Regions from separate parts of the Microbacterium lacus genome, predicted to be linked through region 1. Evidence: predicted binding sites of a transcription regulator. Region 1 holds the regulator's gene; the other holds the start of a gene.
The links. Region 1 encodes LexA, which represses DNA repair genes until DNA is damaged. Its sites were predicted from a motif close to TCGAACANNTGTTCGA; they were not measured.
Positions count from the first base shown of each region.

Region 2: ABD197_RS04150 (HNH endonuclease signature motif containing protein) is a predicted target of LexA. The motif match lies at 3,348-3,363, and genes of this name have one in related genera.

Region 1 is NZ_BAAAPK010000001.1:1,472,143-1,480,436, forward strand. It holds gene ABD197_RS06875 (methylenetetrahydrofolate reductase) at 1-914, shown strand, start outside; gene ABD197_RS06880 (hypothetical protein) at 974-2,383, opposite strand; gene lexA (transcriptional repressor LexA) at 2,471-3,151, opposite strand; gene ABD197_RS06890 (LysM peptidoglycan-binding domain-containing protein) at 3,412-3,789, shown strand; gene ABD197_RS06895 (histidinol-phosphate transaminase) at 3,840-4,934, shown strand; gene hisB (imidazoleglycerol-phosphate dehydratase HisB) at 4,931-5,545, shown strand; gene hisH (imidazole glycerol phosphate synthase subunit HisH) at 5,542-6,219, shown strand; gene priA (bifunctional 1-(5-phosphoribosyl)-5-((5-phosphoribosylamino)methylideneamino)imidazole-4-carboxamide isomerase/phosphoribosylanthranilate isomerase PriA) at 6,274-7,020, shown strand; gene ABD197_RS06915 (SseB family protein) at 7,004-7,798, shown strand; gene ABD197_RS06920 (pyridoxal phosphate-dependent decarboxylase family protein) at 8,191-8,294, shown strand, end outside.
Region 2 is NZ_BAAAPK010000001.1:868,867-877,160, reverse strand. It holds gene ABD197_RS04155 (hypothetical protein) at 1-1,613, opposite strand, end outside; gene ABD197_RS04150 (HNH endonuclease signature motif containing protein) at 1,871-3,319, opposite strand; gene ABD197_RS04145 (ABC transporter permease) at 3,477-5,456, shown strand; gene ABD197_RS04140 (DUF4012 domain-containing protein) at 5,761-7,716, shown strand; gene ABD197_RS04135 (arsenate reductase/protein-tyrosine-phosphatase family protein) at 7,830-8,294, shown strand, end outside.

The DNA.
Region 1 (8,294 bases):
GGACCGATGCCCGCGAGGCGGCCCTGCACGAAACGATCCGGCAGCTCGCCGCGGTCGGCCCGCGATTCATCTCCGTCACGTACGGCGCGGGCGGGTCCACCGGTGGGCGCTCGCTCGAGGTCCTGAAGCACATCCGCCGAGAGACGGACGTCGAGCCGCTCGCCCACCTGACGTGCGTCGGCAACACCTACGAAGGGGCGACCGCGCTCATCCGCGAATTCCTGGATGCCGGCATCCTGAGCTTCCTCGCCCTGCGCGGCGATCCGCCCGCCGGCGCGGCCGAGGGCGACGAGTTCCTCGGCGATCTCGAGAGCGCCGCCCAGCTGACGCAGCTCATCGGGCGCGTCCAGGCGGAGCGTTCGCCGTACACCGAGTACGGCATCCCGGGGCTGCCGGGTGCGGTCGGCGTCAACCGCCGCCGGCCCGCGCAGGTCGCGGTCGCCGCGTTCCCGAACGGCCACCCGCGCTCCCGGCATCCGCGTGAGCACATCGACGCGCTGGTCGCGAAAGAGGCGGCCGGTGCGACGCTCGCGATCACGCAGCTCTTCTTCGACGCCGAGGACTACCTGCGCTTCGTCGATGAGGCGCGCGACGCGGGGGTCACGATGCCGATCCTCCCCGGCATCATGCCGATCACCTCTCCGGCGCGTCTGCACCGCGTTCTCGAACTGACCGGCGAAGCGCGGCCGCGCGCGCTCGCGGAAGCGCTCGCACGGGAGAGCACCCCGCAGGATCAGGCACGGATCGGCATCTCCCACGCCGCCGAGCTCGCCCGCGAGGTGTCAGACCACGGCGCGCCCGGCGTCCACCTGTACGCGTTCAACAACCACGAGACCGTGCTGGCCGTGCTGCGCGAAGCCGACCTGCTGGCCACGAGCCCTGTGGGCCGGCGCACGATCACGCCGCACGGATGACATCGCGGCTCGATGTCAGGCCGGCACGATCGCGCGTGAGCTGACGCCGACCGGTTCGATCACCGTGCCGTGGTCGGGCCGTCGGTCACGACCGTCGTGTCGGTCACGTCCGCGGGGCCGACGGTGTCAGATGCGGGGGACAAGTCGTCCGCGGCAGCGGGAACGACCGCGTCGTCCCGCCGCTGCAGAAGTTCGAGCGTCCAGCCGACCACGAGTGCGACGACCACGACGAGGAGGATGTCGCCGACCGTGAGCGGACGCAGCGCGAACAGCCACAGCACGGCGAGGACGGCGATGATCGTGCGCACGAGAACCCGGTAGCGGCCGAGCCACGCTCCGAAGGCCCCGGTGTCCAGGCCCCGCGCCGCCAGCTGCCGGCGGGCGGACCCGTTGAGCGCCTCCGCGGTCGAGCGGACGCTGCGCGCGGGCTTCGAACGGCCCATGAGCCAGCCCACCAGTGCGATCAGCACGCCCAGCAGCACGCCCACGAGGGCCGTCTGCTGCATCGCCCCGACCATGCGCTGGTAGATCGCGTCCAGCGCCGCCGGCGACAGATCCAGATCGCCCGCGACGGTGCTCACCACCACCGTCCCGACCGACAGGCCGGCGACGAGCGTTGCCGCGCCGATCGCGAAGCCGATGCCCGACCCGAGGATCGCGACGCTCCGTCGCCGGGCGAAGAGGATGCCGAGACCGAAGAGGCCGAGGGTGAGGACGGGCAGCCACCATCCCAGGGCCGCGGTGAGGGCGTAGCCGGTCCGGATCGCGGCCAGATTGTCCCCTTCGCCGACGATGACGACCTTGTCCACCGACGGGATCAGCTGCGCGATGCCGACGCCGCGGTCGACGAGGTTCGCCTTCACGCGATCGACGATGGCCCCGAGTTGGATGCCGACTCCGTCCGGGGTCCTCACGACCAGTCCGCCGCCGTCCGATGTCGCCGCCGTCGTGAGGGCGCGGTGCGCCGCGCGCGTGGCGGTGGCCCAGACGTCCGAGAACGCGTCGGACTGCACCACCCTCGTCACGGTCTGATCGACCAGGCTCTCAAGGCCGTCCGCCGCGGGAGCCTGGAGGAGCCCGAGGGCCTGCACGGCGCGCGGCGGGAGGCCGAGGTCGGCGATGCCGTCGAACACGTTCGCGGTGAGCTGGTCGAAGTCGACCTGATCGGTGATCGCGGTCATCGTCTCGTCGATGATGAGTCCCTGCACGGCGGGATCGTCGACGAGCGGCGCGAGTGTGCTGACGAACGCGTCCTCCTCCACGAGCTGCACCCGCGCCCAGGCGGCGACGATGGAGGTGGGGACGAGGATCGTCGCGATCACGATGCACAGCGCGGAGACGAAGGCGCGCCAGCGTGCGGTGCGGGGCTCCGGCGCGACGGCGTCCGTGTCCCGCGCGCGGAGCGCCGCGTTCTCGGCGCGCAGCGCGTCCAGTTCGGCGCGCAGATCGTCGTCGGTCATGGCGGACATGGGGCCTCCTCGGTGCGGATGACCTCATCCTGGCGCAAACGGCCGCGCGGCATCCCACCCGGAACGGGTGATAATCGCGCCGGCGGCTCAGACGGCGCGCAGGACCGCCACGACCTTGCCGAGCACGACCGCGTCGTCGCCGAGAATCGGCTCGAACGCCGAGTTGCGGGGCAGGAGCCACGTGTGCCCGTCGCGCTGACGGAACGTCTTGACCGTCGCTTCTTCGTCGAGCATCGCCGCCACGATATCGCCGTTCTGCGCCGTCTGCTGCTGACGCACGACGACCCAGTCGCCGTCGCAGATCGCCGCGTCGATCATCGACTCGCCCTGCACCTTCAGCATGAACAGGTCGCCCTTGCCGACGAGCTGACGGGGGAGAGGGAAGATCTCCTCGACCTGCTGCTCGGCCGTGATGGGCGTACCCGCGGCGATGCGTCCGACCAGCGGCACCATCGCGGCGTCGCCCACGCTCGGAGCCGTGTCCGCCGGGTTCTCGGTGGACATGCCGGGGAGATCGATCAGCACCTCCATCGCACGCGTCTTGCCGGCGTCGCGGCGGAGGTATCCGCTGAGTTCGAGCTGGTTGAGCTGGTGCGTCACGCTGGAGAGCGACTTCAACCCGACGGCGTCACCGATCTCGCGCATGCTCGGCGGGTAGCCGTGCCGCGCGATCGACCGCTGGATGACTTCCAGGATCGCGAGCTGCTTGTCGCTGAGGCTCTTGCGCCGTCGCGTCTGGGGCTTGTCGCGTCCGCTCGCGTCGCTCATCTGTCCCGCTCCTGTCTCTCCCGATCCGGGCATCGTCTTCGAATGTCGGAGGTCCGTGGTGGGGTGTTCCCATCGAAACCGTATCCGGTTCGGCTCCGGTGTCCGGGCATCACGTCCGCGTGTCGCGTTCGAACATCAGAGACGTCGAATACCGGTTGACATCGTAGAACATCGAAGATAGCTTCGGAAGAGAGCTTCGCATCCCGGCCTCCCGGCCGAGGCGGGGGTGCGAATCTCTTCTCTTCATCCAGGAGGACGACATGACCGCCATCAGCATTCCGACCCGGTCCTACGGCGACATCGCGGGGCACCGTGCCACGCGGCTGCGTCTGACGGCCCGCGGGCGACGGGTGCTGGCGTCGATCGCAGCGCTGCCGGCCGTGATCGCCCTGAGTCTTGCGGTCGTCAGCGGCGGCAGCGCTCTGGCCTCGCGCGACGCCGGCGCGCCGGCGGAGTCGTTCACGACCGTCACGGTGACGGCAGGGCAGTCGCTGTGGTCCATCGCCGAGCAGGTCGCGCCGGGTGCGGACCCGCGCGATGTGGTCGACGCGATCGTGCGCCTGAACGCGCTCGACGGCGTGACGGTGTCAGCCGGGCAGCAGCTCGCGATCCCGAGCGAGTACGACACCGCACCCTGAGTGCCGGCGGTCGCCTCTTCACGCGGACCGGGCGTCGCGGCGGCTCTACCATGGGAGAGGTGAGCATCCGCCTCGATGACCTTCCCCTGCGCGACCACCTCCGAGGGATGACGCCATACGGCGCCCCCCAGGCCGCGCTGCCCGTCGCCCTCAACGTGAACGAGAACACCCACCCCGTGCCGCAGGATGTGGCCGACGACATCCTGGATGCCGTCGCGCTCGCTCTCCGGGACGTGAACCGCTATCCCGATCGGGAGTTCACGGCGCTGCGCGAGGGCTTCGCGGAGTATCTCGGCTACGGGGTCACGCGCGAGCAGATCTGGGCGGCGAACGGCTCGAACGAAGTCCTGCAGCACGTGCTGCAGGCGTTCGGCGGGCCGGGCCGCACCGCGTTCGGCTTCGCGCCGACGTATTCGATGTATCCGCTTCTGACCCGCGCGACCGGTGCGGAGTGGATCGCCGGCACGCGCGGCCCGGACTTCTCCGTCGAGGTCGACGACGCGACGAGGCAGGTCGAGGAGGCGGCACCGGATGTCGTCTTCCTCTGCTCGCCCAACAACCCGACCGGCACACCGATGAGCCTCGAGGCGATCGCTGCGATCTACGACGCCACGGACGGCATCGTGGTGGTCGACGAGGCCTACCAGGAGTTCGCACCGCACGACGCGGGATCCGCCCTCGCGCTGCTGCCGGGCCGCGAGCGGATGGTCGTCTCGCGGACCATGAGCAAAGCCTTCGCGTTCGCCGGAGCCCGAGTGGGATACCTCGCCGCCGACCCCGCGCTCATCGACGCCCTCCGCCTCGTGCGCCTGCCGTACCACTTGAGCGCGCTCACGCAGGCGGCGGCATCCGCAGCTCTGCGTCACTCGCACACGATGCTCGCGATGGTCGATGAGATCGTCGCACAGCGCGACCGGATGTCAGCCACCCTCGACGCGATCGGTTACGACCCCTACGAGTCCTGGACCAACTTCGTGCTGTTCGGCGGCGTCGACGACCCCGCCGCCACCTGGCAGGGTCTGTACGACCACGGGGTACTGATCCGGGATGTCGGCATCCCTCACCACCTCCGTGTGACGGCCGGCACCGAGCAGGAGACGACCGCGTTCCTGGACGCGCTCGCCTCACTAGACTCGTCCTCATGAGCCGCCCCGGAAGCCCCCGCACGGCTTCGATCCGTCGCTCGACGAGCGAATCCACCGTCGAACTCGAACTCGACCTGGACGGGACGGGCCGCAGCCACATCGACACGACGGTGCCGTTCTTCGACCACCTCCTCACGGCGTTCGCGAAGCACTCGCTGACCGATCTGACCGTGCGGGCGTCCGGCGACACCGACATCGACGCGCACCACACCGTGGAGGACGTCGCGATCGTCCTCGGGCAGGCGATCCGTGAAGCGCTGGGTGACAAGTCCGGCATCTCTCGCTACGGCGACGCCCTCGTGCCGCTGGATGAAGCACTCGCGCAGGCGGTCGTGGACATCAGCGGACGCCCGTACCTCGTCCACGACGGTGAGCCCGCGGGCTACGAGTTGCACCTGATCGGCGGGCACTTCACCGGTTCGCTCGTGCGGCACACCTTCGAGGCGATCGCATTCAACGCCGGACTCACGGTGCACGTCCGCGTGCTCGCCGGCCGCGACCCCCATCACATCGCGGAGGCCGAGTACAAGGCCTTCGCCCGGGCGTTCCGTCAGGCGAAGGCACTCGACCCGCTGATCGAGGGTGTCCCGAGCACGAAGGGTGCTCTGTGACGGAATCCGCCACGCCGGACGAGCGCGCCGAACGGCCGCTCGTCGCGGTGCTGGACTATGGCTCAGGCAATGTCCATTCCGCCGTCAAGGCGCTCATCGCCGCCGGTGCCGATGCGCGCCTGACCGCCGATCGCGGGCTCATCGACGACGCCGCCGGCCTCGTCGTGCCCGGTGTCGGTGCGTTCCGCGCGGTCATGGAGGCGCTTCGTGCCCGCCGAGGCGACGAGATCATCGACCGGCGCCTCGCGGGCGGTCGACCCGTGCTCGGCATCTGCGTCGGCATGCAGGTGCTGTTCGAGCACGGCGTCGAACGCGGCGTCGACACCGAGGGCCTGGGGGAGTGGCCCGGCGCGGTCACGGAGCTCGACGCTCCCGTCCTTCCGCACATGGGCTGGAACACCGTCGAGGCCAGTGAGGGCTCGCGGCTGTTCCGCGGCATCGAGAGCGAGCGGTTCTACTTCGTGCACTCATTCGCCGCGCAGCACTGGACGCTCGAGGTGCAGCGCCCGTTCCCCGCACCGGCGCTCACGTGGTGCACATATGGGCGCCCGTTCCTCGCGGCTGTCGAGAACGGACCGCTCTCTGCCACGCAGTTCCACCCGGAGAAGTCGGGGGATGCCGGCATCCGTCTTCTCGCGAATTGGATCGACGGGCTCGGCGGGGCTACCCTCTGAGATCGTGCCACCTGCGCGAGCACTGCGCTCCCGCGTCATTCCGCACGAGGAGCCATGAACGATTTCGCGTCAACGCCTGAGTTGATCCTGCTGCCCGCTGTCGACGTCGCCGACGGCAAGGCCGTCCGCCTCACGCAGGGGGAGGCCGGCACGGAGACGAACTACGGCGACCCGGTGGATGCCGCCCTCGAATGGGCGAAGCAGGGCGCCGAGTGGATCCACCTCGTCGACCTCGACGCGGCGTTCGGACGCGGCAGCAACACCGCGGTGATCCGCAAGGTCATCAAGCAGGTGCGCGGCGTGCAGGTCGAGGTCTCCGGCGGGATCCGCGACGATCGCAGCCTGGAGGCCGCCTTGGAGAGCGGCGCATCGCGCATCAACCTCGGCACCGCGGCGCTGGAGAACCCCGAGTGGGCGGCGGATGTCATCGGCCGGTACGGCGATCTGATCGCGGTGGGCCTGGATGTCCGCGGCACGACGCTCGCCGCGCGCGGCTGGACCCAGGAGGGCGGCGACCTGTGGACCGTGCTGGACCGGCTCGAGGCCGCCGGGTGCAGCCGCTACGTCGTGACCGACGTGACGAAGGACGGCACTCTGCAGGGGCCCAACATCGAGCTGCTCCGTGAGCTCACCGCACGCACGCCGAAGCCCGTGATCGCCTCCGGCGGTGTGTCGAGCCTGGACGACATCGCGGCGCTCCGCGACCTCGTTCCCCTCGGCGTCGAGGGCGCGATCGTGGGCAAGGCCCTGTATGCGGGCGCGTTCACGCTCGCCGAGGCGCTGGATGTCGCAGGGCACTGACGGGCATCATCCCCACGCGGGTGATTCGGCCGGGGTCCCGTGGGAGGGGCGCAGCTTCGAGCCCAATCCTCACTCCGGCGACGACGGTTCGGCCGATCCCGCACTTCTGGCGGCGCTGACCGCGTTCCGGGCGGAGGTCGCGGCCGGGATTCTGGGCGATGCCGTCGCCGTCGTGGACGCGTATCGGTCGGCTCGGCTCCTGATCCCGCTCCTCGCCGAGAAGGGCGATCACGGCGTCGGACCGCACGGTCTTGCGGTCGACAAGACTCAGGAGCTCTCGATCGTCACGGTCGCCGCTCCCGACGGACGTCGGGTCCTCCCCGTCTTCACCTCCGTCGCTGCGATGTCCCGCTGGGATGCCGCCGCCCGCCCGGTGCCTGCCGACGGTCCGCGCACCGCCCTCGCGGCATCCGCGGACGAAACGGATCTGATCGTGATCGACCCCGGGTCCGACACGGAGTTCGTGCTGCGCCGGCCGGCGGTCTGGGCGGTCGCGCAGGGGCTGCCGTGGGAGCCGAGCTACACCTCACCCGAGGTCTTCGCCGGGCTGCAGGCCAGCATCGGCGGCGAGCTCGCCGTGCTCGACCTCTCCGTCGAGGCCGGTGACCCTTCGGGGCGCCTGCGCGGGCCGGAGCTCATCGTCCGGCTGGAGCTGATCCACGGTTTGGAGCAGGCGGAGCTGGATGCCGTCCTCGGCCGGCTCGCGAAGCGGTGGGCGGCCGATGACCGCGTGGCGGTGCTGGTCGATTCGCTGACGGTGAAGCTCATCCGCTCCTGATCCTTCCCTCGCCCTCGCCCTCGCCCCCGTCCGTCTCCCGCCGCCGACATGGTCCCATTTCTGCCGAGATGGTCCCTTTTCCCTCGAGATGGTCCCCACCATCTCGGGGGTAAACCCACCATCTCGATGGGGAACGCACCATCTCGGGGGTAAACCCACCATCTCGGCGGGAAACGCACCATCTCGGGGGTAAACCCACCATCTCGGGGGTAAACCCACCATCTCGAGGGGAGAACCACCATCTCGAGGGGAGAACCACCATCTCGGGGGGAGAACCACCATTCGGGGGAGGACCACCATCTCGGGGACACGGTTCGGAGAGCGGGTATCTGAGAGGCGGCTTGTCGCTCCTCCTCCCCAGGAGGAGGATCAGGCTCACGAGGAGGTCAGCGATGACACAGACATCCTTCGACGACACTCGATCCGCCCCCGCGGCGGCAGAGGCCCTCGATCGGGCGCACGCGGCTGCCGTGGACTGGTTGACGCGGATGCCGGA
Region 2 (8,294 bases), 600 kb from region 1:
GGTGTGGGTTCCGGGGTCGGCTGGGGCACCGGATCGGGTGCCGGCGCGGGATCGGGTGCTGGTGCCGGATCGGGTACCGTCACCGGCGGTGTGACGGGCTCGACGACGCCCTCGGCGCGTTTCTGGTCTTCTCTGAGCGCCGTGACCGCGGCCGCGTAGGCGAGCAGTTCGGCGTCTCCGGATCCGCCGGCATTCTGCGCGGCCGGCACGGCGACGGATGCTGCGACCACCGCATCGCGGAACCTCTGCTGTGCCCGCCGATTCTCCTCGACGATGACGAGTGCCGCGTCGGGCACTGCGACCCCGAGCGCGACCTGCGCTGCTCGCAGCGCTTCGCTCTTTTTCTGCACCGAAGCCTGCGCCGCGGTGAGCGCGCGGACCGCGGCAGCGACCGAAGCGAGGTGCTCTTGGGCGCGGCCGGTGGCGTCTGTGATCTGTTCGATATCGGTTTCGTCGATGTCTGCCCGCACGTACGCCTCCGGGATGCCGGTCGGGCCGCCCCGGTCGAGTTCGTCGGTGAGCGCGGTCAATGCGGCGTTCGCCTCATCGAGCGGAGCCTGCGGCACCATCCCCGCGACCGCCGCGAATGCAGATGCCGCGCTCGACGCGGCGATGTTCGCCGCGTCGACGGTCTCCGTGTAGTCGTCGACGGCCGCATCGAGGAGCGTCTGAGGTTCGGTCGCCGCGTTCTCCGCCTCTTCCCACAGCGCGATCGCGGTCGCGAGCTGCGCCGCCGCGAGGTTGCTCGCCGCCACTCTCTGCGCGACGAGGGCCGATGCGCCGACCACTCCGGCGAGCAGGACGATCGCGGCGACCGCCGCCCATCTCGCCTTCGTGCTCGACGTCCGAAGCCTGCGCTTCTCTGTGACGGGTCTGCCGAAGACACCCCGGGTCGCCGCCCCCCGGGCTCCCGGTTCCGACACCGGCGCGACCGGATCCTCCCCCTCCGGCATCCCCGCCTCGGGCGCGACCGGATCCCGCGTCCCCGCCGCGGACACCGAGACCGGCGCGACCGGATCCTCCCCCTCCGGCATCCCCGCCTCGGACACGACCGGGCGCCGCACCACCTCCGCGGGCACGGTCGGATCCCCCGCCGATTCCTCCGGCGATGACGGCACCGCCACCCCCGACAACAGGGTGGTCGGCACGTCGGCGTCCCGCACCATGCCATCCGGCACGTCCGGTTCCAGGGCCGAAGTCTCCGCCATCGCCTCGGGCATGGCCGGGACCGCGTCACGCGGTGCGGGCACCGCCGCCGGATCCCACGCGAACTGCGGCAAGTCCTCTGCACCGTCGCCGAATCGGTCCGATGACGGCTCCGGCGCCGAGCCCCACGCCGAGACCGGCTCCGGCAATGGTTCGGCCGTCGCTCGCGACGGCTGCTCTTCCGTCGAATCCGCATCGACCCTGGCTGCGGCGCCGCCGAACAACGCCGCCAGGCTCGCCCGGCGGGCCTCCGAGTCGGCGTCCCTCGCCTCACCCGAATCCGCGTCCTCGTCGAGACCGCCGAAGAGCGCCGCGAGGTCGTCCGCGCGCGCGGCATCGCCGTCGAACCGGGCGTCGTCGCGCTGCGGTCCGCCGTGGTGCGAGTCGGGCGGTTCGGGTGCTGTCACGCGTATTGCCTTGCTCCACGGGTCGGAGCGGCGCCAGCCTACACCGCAGCTCGATCCCGCACCCCTCAGTCACGACGTGAGCGGATGAGATGGTGTTTACCCACCCCGCACCGCCCACCCGCGCCGCCCACCCGCACTGCCCACCCGCGCCGCCCGCCCGGCCGTCTACCCCGCCCCGCACCGCCCGCCGCGCGCCGTTCACCCCGGGCCGTTCACCCCGCCGACTGACACCGCCCGCCGTAAAACCACCCGACGACTCAGGCCGCCCGCCACCCCGTGCGACCGCCGGACGGTGGCGGATCCCACGCCCACCTCACCGCGGACTTCGACTGCAGCGGGATGGGCTCCCCCGCCCCACCAGGTGGCCGATGCAGAAGAAACGGTCCTTTGCCGACCCGCAGAATCCGCCATCCCGCGTTGTGCAGAAGCATGTGGTGGAACCGGCAGAGCAGGATTCCCGCGTCGATATCGGTCTTGCCGCCCGTCGCCCAGTGCTCCGAATGGTGAGCCTCGCAATACGACGCGGTGACGCGGCATCCGGGCCACACACACCCTCCGTCGCGCACGGCGAGCGCGAGCTTCTGCCGCGGAGTGAACAGCCGCTGCTCGCGGCCCACATCGAGCGGGTTGCCGCACGAGTCGACGGTGACCTCGACGGCGCCCACCTCGCACAGCGCTCGGTCGATCACCGAGCCCGCCAGGGCGTCGCCACCGTCCTCGAGATGACCGGTCGCGAGCATGCGTCCGAGCGCATCACGCGGCCCGATGGCATCTTTCACGACGACCATGCGGACGCCCGGCCGGCGGACGCCGAAGACATCGGATGCCGACGCCAGGGCCCCGGCACGGAACACGTCCGTGATCAGGTCGTACGTCAACTGCTCGTTGGTTCGCGGATCGGCGATGAGGTCGTCGGCGGCCGCGCGCTCGGCGTCGGTCATGAACCGGGGTCCTCCGCGGCGGGGTCGCAGCGCGGACGAGATCACGGAGTTCCAGAAAGCGGCGTCCTCGTCGGCGAAGTCGATGCGTGCGTGGTGCCCGCCGTCCGCGTCGGTCCAGGTCCGCAGCGAGCGCGCCGCGAATCGCCGCGACTGTCGCTCCTCCAACCCCGCCGGATCCAGCGCGTCGCGCACCTGCCGTGCGCGCCGGGCGAGCTCTTCGACATCGATGCCGTCGGATTCTGCGACCAGCTGCGCTGCGGCGAGCGCCCAGACCTCGTCGAGCTCGCTCTGCGGCTCTCCCAACCCGCGGCGGATCGCATCGTGCTGTGCGGAGGTCAGCGACCCGGCGAGCAGAGCCCGGTCGAGACAGTCGTGCCAGCACGAATCAGCCGCCACATCCGACTCTATGTTCGATACATCCGCATTTTCGAGCAACGCCTCGCCCACCCGCACCGCGCGCACGGCATCCGCTCGCGTACCACCCGAGATCGACTGCACCAAGGAGACGGGAGTGGGATACCCGCGCACCGCCGCCGCGCCGGACTGGCCGAGCTCGCGAGTGGATCTCTCGGCGACGATCGCGGCACCGACAGCGATCAGGCGGTCGGCATCATGCTTGATGCCCGACGCGATCGAGACCAGGTCGACGACGTCATCCGTGCTCAGCACCCGGATCGCGTCGAGCAGAGCTCGCCCCTCGGCATCCGTCCCGCCACACGATTCCAGCGCGGTGACGCGCTGCTTCATGTCGCTGAGGATGCCCATGACTCATCGTTGCACCAACCGCCGACATTCATACACATGTGCGAAGACCTGTGGATAACATCCCGTGCCCGCCCGTCTGGGGAGGAGCGGCGCTTGACGCCACCACGCCCCGCCACGAGCATGGAGGCCACCGTCCGCACGCAGCAGGGGGGCTGCCATGGCAGGACCACGCACGACGGAGTCCATCGCGGCGCCTGAGCGGCCCGCGGCGCGCATCGCCTTCGGAGCGGTCGCCGTGACCCTCGGGGCGGCGGCGCTCGGCATCCTCACCCTCGTTCTCTGGGCGCAGACGGCCACGAGCGCACAGACGCCACAAACCCCGCAGCCGACCCCGACCCCGACCCCGACCCCGACCCCGACCCCGACCCCGACCCCGACCCCTACCCAGACCCCCGCCGTCCCCGAACGCCTCGGCTCCGCATGGGACACCTTCTGGACCGACTCGCTTCTCCCCTTCGCGGGCGCGCTCGCATTCGCGCTCGGGGTCGTCCTCTTGTTCTTCGTCCTGGCGCGGCTGATGGTCGAGTCGCCGATCATTCGCCGGCGCCGGTCATCGACAGCCGAGCGCGCCCTCCTCGGCTGGACCGGCTGGCTGGTCGTGATCACCGCCGCGGTCGGGGCCGTCGTGATCGGCATCCAGCTCACGATAAGCAGCACCGCGACGAACCCGCTGTGGGTCCTCCTCACACTGGCCGCGTTCGGGATGCTGGGCTCGGTCGCACTGGCGATGTGGCTCGGTGCGCGCCTGCGTCTGGACGTGAGCGTCGCGGCGGGCGGCGAGACGGCCGACAAGAAGGATGCGTCGGTCATGGACCGCGCCGATGTGATCACGCGGATCCGCGCGCTTTCAGTGCCGTCGTCACGACTCCTCGAGGTGCCGTCGGGAATGGACCTCGCCGGCGTCGCCACGGGACTCGGCGCTCTCTCGGATCACCCGCTCGCGAAGGCCGTGCAGGGCATCGTGCTCTTCGTGATCGGCGTCGTGCCGTGGAAGGTGTCGGTGACGCAGCTCTCCGCCACCGAGGCGACGGTGCAGATCGTTCGGCACGGCCGGGTCCAGGCCGAAGAGCGCCTATCGGTCGCGGCCTCTCCCTACGACGTCGCCCCCCTGCGCGCGATCACGTCACCCCCGCCTGATCCGCCGACGACGGCACCGGATGCCGCTCCGCACGGTCCCGAGACAGTCCCCTCCGCCCGCGGCGCGAAGCACAGCGCGACGCGCGGAAGCGCGAAGCCGGGAAAGAAGCGCCGCAAGAAGTCCGAGACTGCTCAGAGGGGCGCCGCGCCCGACCCGACCGTGATCCGCAGTGCGCCCGAGCCACCGGAGCCCGCGCCGACGCCGAAGCCCGCGACGCGGGATCTGCTCGCGACCGCGATCGCCGCGCGCGTGGTGGTCGCACTGCGCGACACCGAGACGTATGACGTCGATCGGGCACTGATGGGGGCGACGTCGGCCCCGAGCATCGGCCTGCGCACGATCGCGGCGACGTGGTTCCTGAACGACCGGACGGAGGCGGAGGAGATCCTGACGAAGGCGATCGAGCTCGACCCGTTCAACCGCCTCGCGCACTCCACTCAGGATTGGGTGCAGAGCCGTTCCTGCACCGACCCCGATGAGATCGACGCCTTCTGCGACCGACTGATCGCGCGGCTCCGCGATCGGCGTTCGGAGCTCGGGCTCCGCGCGGCCGCCGGCGACGCCTTCTACGCGTCGACGCTCATGACCCTCGCCGCGATGTCTCGCAACGGCGCGGCGAAGAGGCCCAACCGGGCTCGACTCGACACCGCGAGCAGCCTCCTCTCCGACTGGATGTCGCTGGCCGAGCGTTCGTCGACGAACCGGGTGCGCCGGGCGCGGGCCGAGATCGACCTGCTGGCCCTCGATGCTGCCCGCGGACGCGCGCGCCCGCACGGACGCTTTCTCGCGGATCCGGCCGTCGCGGTGACTCCGTCCCTGGGCTACTCGCTGGGCTGCTACCTCGTGCGGTGGGCCGACGTGCCGTTCGCCGACGCCGATGCACGCCGGCTCCTGGCCGCCGGCATCCGCGATCCGCAGCAGCGGGATTTCGCGCGGACGGACCCCGAACTCACGACCGCGCGCGACCACGCGGGATTCGAGGCATGGCTCGCGAGGTAGAACCCCGAGGGCTCACCGCCCGTAGTAGTACTCCACCGCATCGCGCGAGCCGACGACGAGCAGCGCGTACAGCGCGATCGGAACGATCACGGCGACGCACGCCAGCGTCAGAATCAGCCGTCGGAGCACGAGGGGGGCAGGCTTCCGGTGTTGCGAGGTCCGGCCGGGGCCGGGTCGGCGGGGGAACCGACAGGACGAGCCTACGTACCCGGCCGCCGCGTGACCAATCGAGCCACCAGCCCCTCGAATCGAGCCACCAGCCCCTCGAAGCAAACTCGAAACAACGCTCTCCTACGATTGACGGATGCTGCCTGACGACGAGACCGCCCCCGTAGACGGCCCGCCCGCCACGCGGCGCGAGCGCCGCACCCCCGCAGCCGACACCGAGAGCACACGCGAGACCGCGAAGACTCAGACCCTCGACGACCTCATCGCCCCCGAAAACGCCGAACCCGACAAGCCCAAGCGCCGACGCCGGATCTGGCCGTGGGTGCTCGGCATCCTGCTCGCTCTCATCCTCATCGTCGCGGTCGCCGGAGTCTTCGCGGTGATCTTCTTCGGGCAGGCCTCCGACGCCCGCGCCGCGCTGAACGACGCGAAGAAGCAACTCGCCACGCTCAGCACGCAGCTCAAGGACGGCGACGAGGCCGCGGTCGCCGCGACCGCGCAGCAGATCACGGCGAGCACGACCGAGGCCGCCGACATCGTCGACGGCCCCCTGTGGGACGTCGCGGCACGCGTGCCGTTCGTCGGGCAGAACGTGGATGCCGTGCAGCGGGTGACCCGCGCGGTCGACACGCTCGTGCAGCAGGCTCTTCCGCCGGGCATGCAGGTCATGACCGCGATGGACTTCGACAAGATCACGGTCGAGGGCGGCGGCATCAACCTCGAGCCGTTCCGGCAGGCACAGGGAGCGCTGCCCGCGATCTCCGAGGCGTTCACGGCGGCCGAGGCTCAGGTCGCGCCGATCGACCGCAGCCAGCTGTTGCCGATCGTGGCCGAGCCGATCGACGACATCCTCTCGATCATCCAGCAGGCGGCGCCGACCCTCGACGTCGTGAACCGGTACATGCCGACCCTGCTCGACATGGCGGGTTCCGGCGGCACGAAGACCTACCTCGTGATCTTCCAGAACAACGCCGAGATTCGCGCGACCGGGGGCAACCCGGCCGCGAGCATGATCCTCACGGTGACCGACGGCCGGCTGGGCTTCGCGGACCAGGCCAGTTCGCAGACGTTCTACGACGCGGGCACGGCCGGCAACGTCTACTCGTCGATCCCCGAGGAGACGACCGGCCTCTACCTGTCGGGCTTCACGCGGTATTCGCAGGACTACACGATGACCCCCGACTTCCCGACGACGGCGCAGCTGTTCCAGGATCTGTGGCGGCAGACTTCGGGCGCGCAGTTCGACGGCGTGATCTCGATCGACCCGACTGTGCTCTCGCACATGCTCGAGGTCGCCGGCCCCGTGACCCTCGCCTCGGGCGAGCAGATCACCGCCGAGAACGCGGTGAAGGTGCTGCTGAGCGACGCGTACGAGCGCTTCCCGAACGGCCGCGATTCGGACGCGTTCTTCGCCGACGTCTCGCAGAGCGTGTTCGCCCACCTGACGAGCTCGAGCTGGGACCCGATCGCGATGCTCGGCGCACTCGAAACCTCGGCGAAGGAGCAGCGGGTCAACCTCTCGTTCACGAATCCCGACGCGCAGGCACTGAGCACCGAGCTCGGCGTCGACGGCGCTCTGCCTGCCGACTCGACGACGAAAACGCAGGTCGGCATGTACCTGAACAACTCGTCGGTGAGCAAGCTCGAGTACCACTTGACGCAGACGGTGGCTGCGACCTGCGACGCGAACGCACGCACGGTCACCACGACCCTGACTCTGCACAACGGGATCACCGATGACATCCAGAGCCCCTACACGCTCGGCGCCAGAAACGGGCGCTTCGGCATCCCGGACACGACGATGATGCTCGACGTGCTGACCTTCGCCCCTCCCGGCGCGTCGATCGTGAACACGGTTCCGGCGGTCGGCGAAGTCGGCGACTGGGAGCGCACCGGTGTCGAGAAGGGCAACACCGCGGTCAGCCACACGGTGTTCGTACCGAAGGACGAGACGGTCACGGTGTCCTCGACGGTCGCATTCCCCGAGGGCCCGCTTGGCCCCCTTGTCGTGCGCCACACGCCGACCGCTCAGGCGACCCCGGTGACGATCGACGCGTCCTGCCAGGCGATGTTCGGCTCGGCCGTCGGCTGAGCGCGACGCAGCGACGAAACACGACATCTTCCCGTCACACACCGTCGCTAGAGTGAGCGAGGCTCCTCGCCTCGCCGAACTGCGCCCCCAGCGCCCTCCCCCGTGACAGGTCCATGATCGAGATCTTCGCCGTCTGCACCGGCAACATCTGCCGCTCCCCTCTCGCGGCGCAGCTGCTGCGCGCGCGTCTGGCCGACTATCCCGTGGTGGTCGAGAGCGCGGGAACCCGAGGGCGGCCGGCGGCGATGACGCCCGACGCGAAGCGTCTCGCCGAGATGCACGGCGCCCTGCCGGGCGATGCCGAAGAGCATCGGGCGCGCTACTTGACCGAGCGGATGCTGGCCTCTCAGGATCTGATTCTCGGCATGGCACGCGAGCATCGGCGGGCGATCGCCGAGCTCGTGCCGGCGAAGGTGCAGGTGACGTTCACGGTGCGCGAGCTCGCGCGTCTCGCGCAGGCGGCCGACCCGCTCGACCTCGAGGCGGCGGCCCAAGGTCCCGATGCGAAGACGCGGCTGCGCGGCATACTCCGTCATCTGTCCAGCCTGCGCGGCCGGGTGACGCCGCCGCGGGACGCC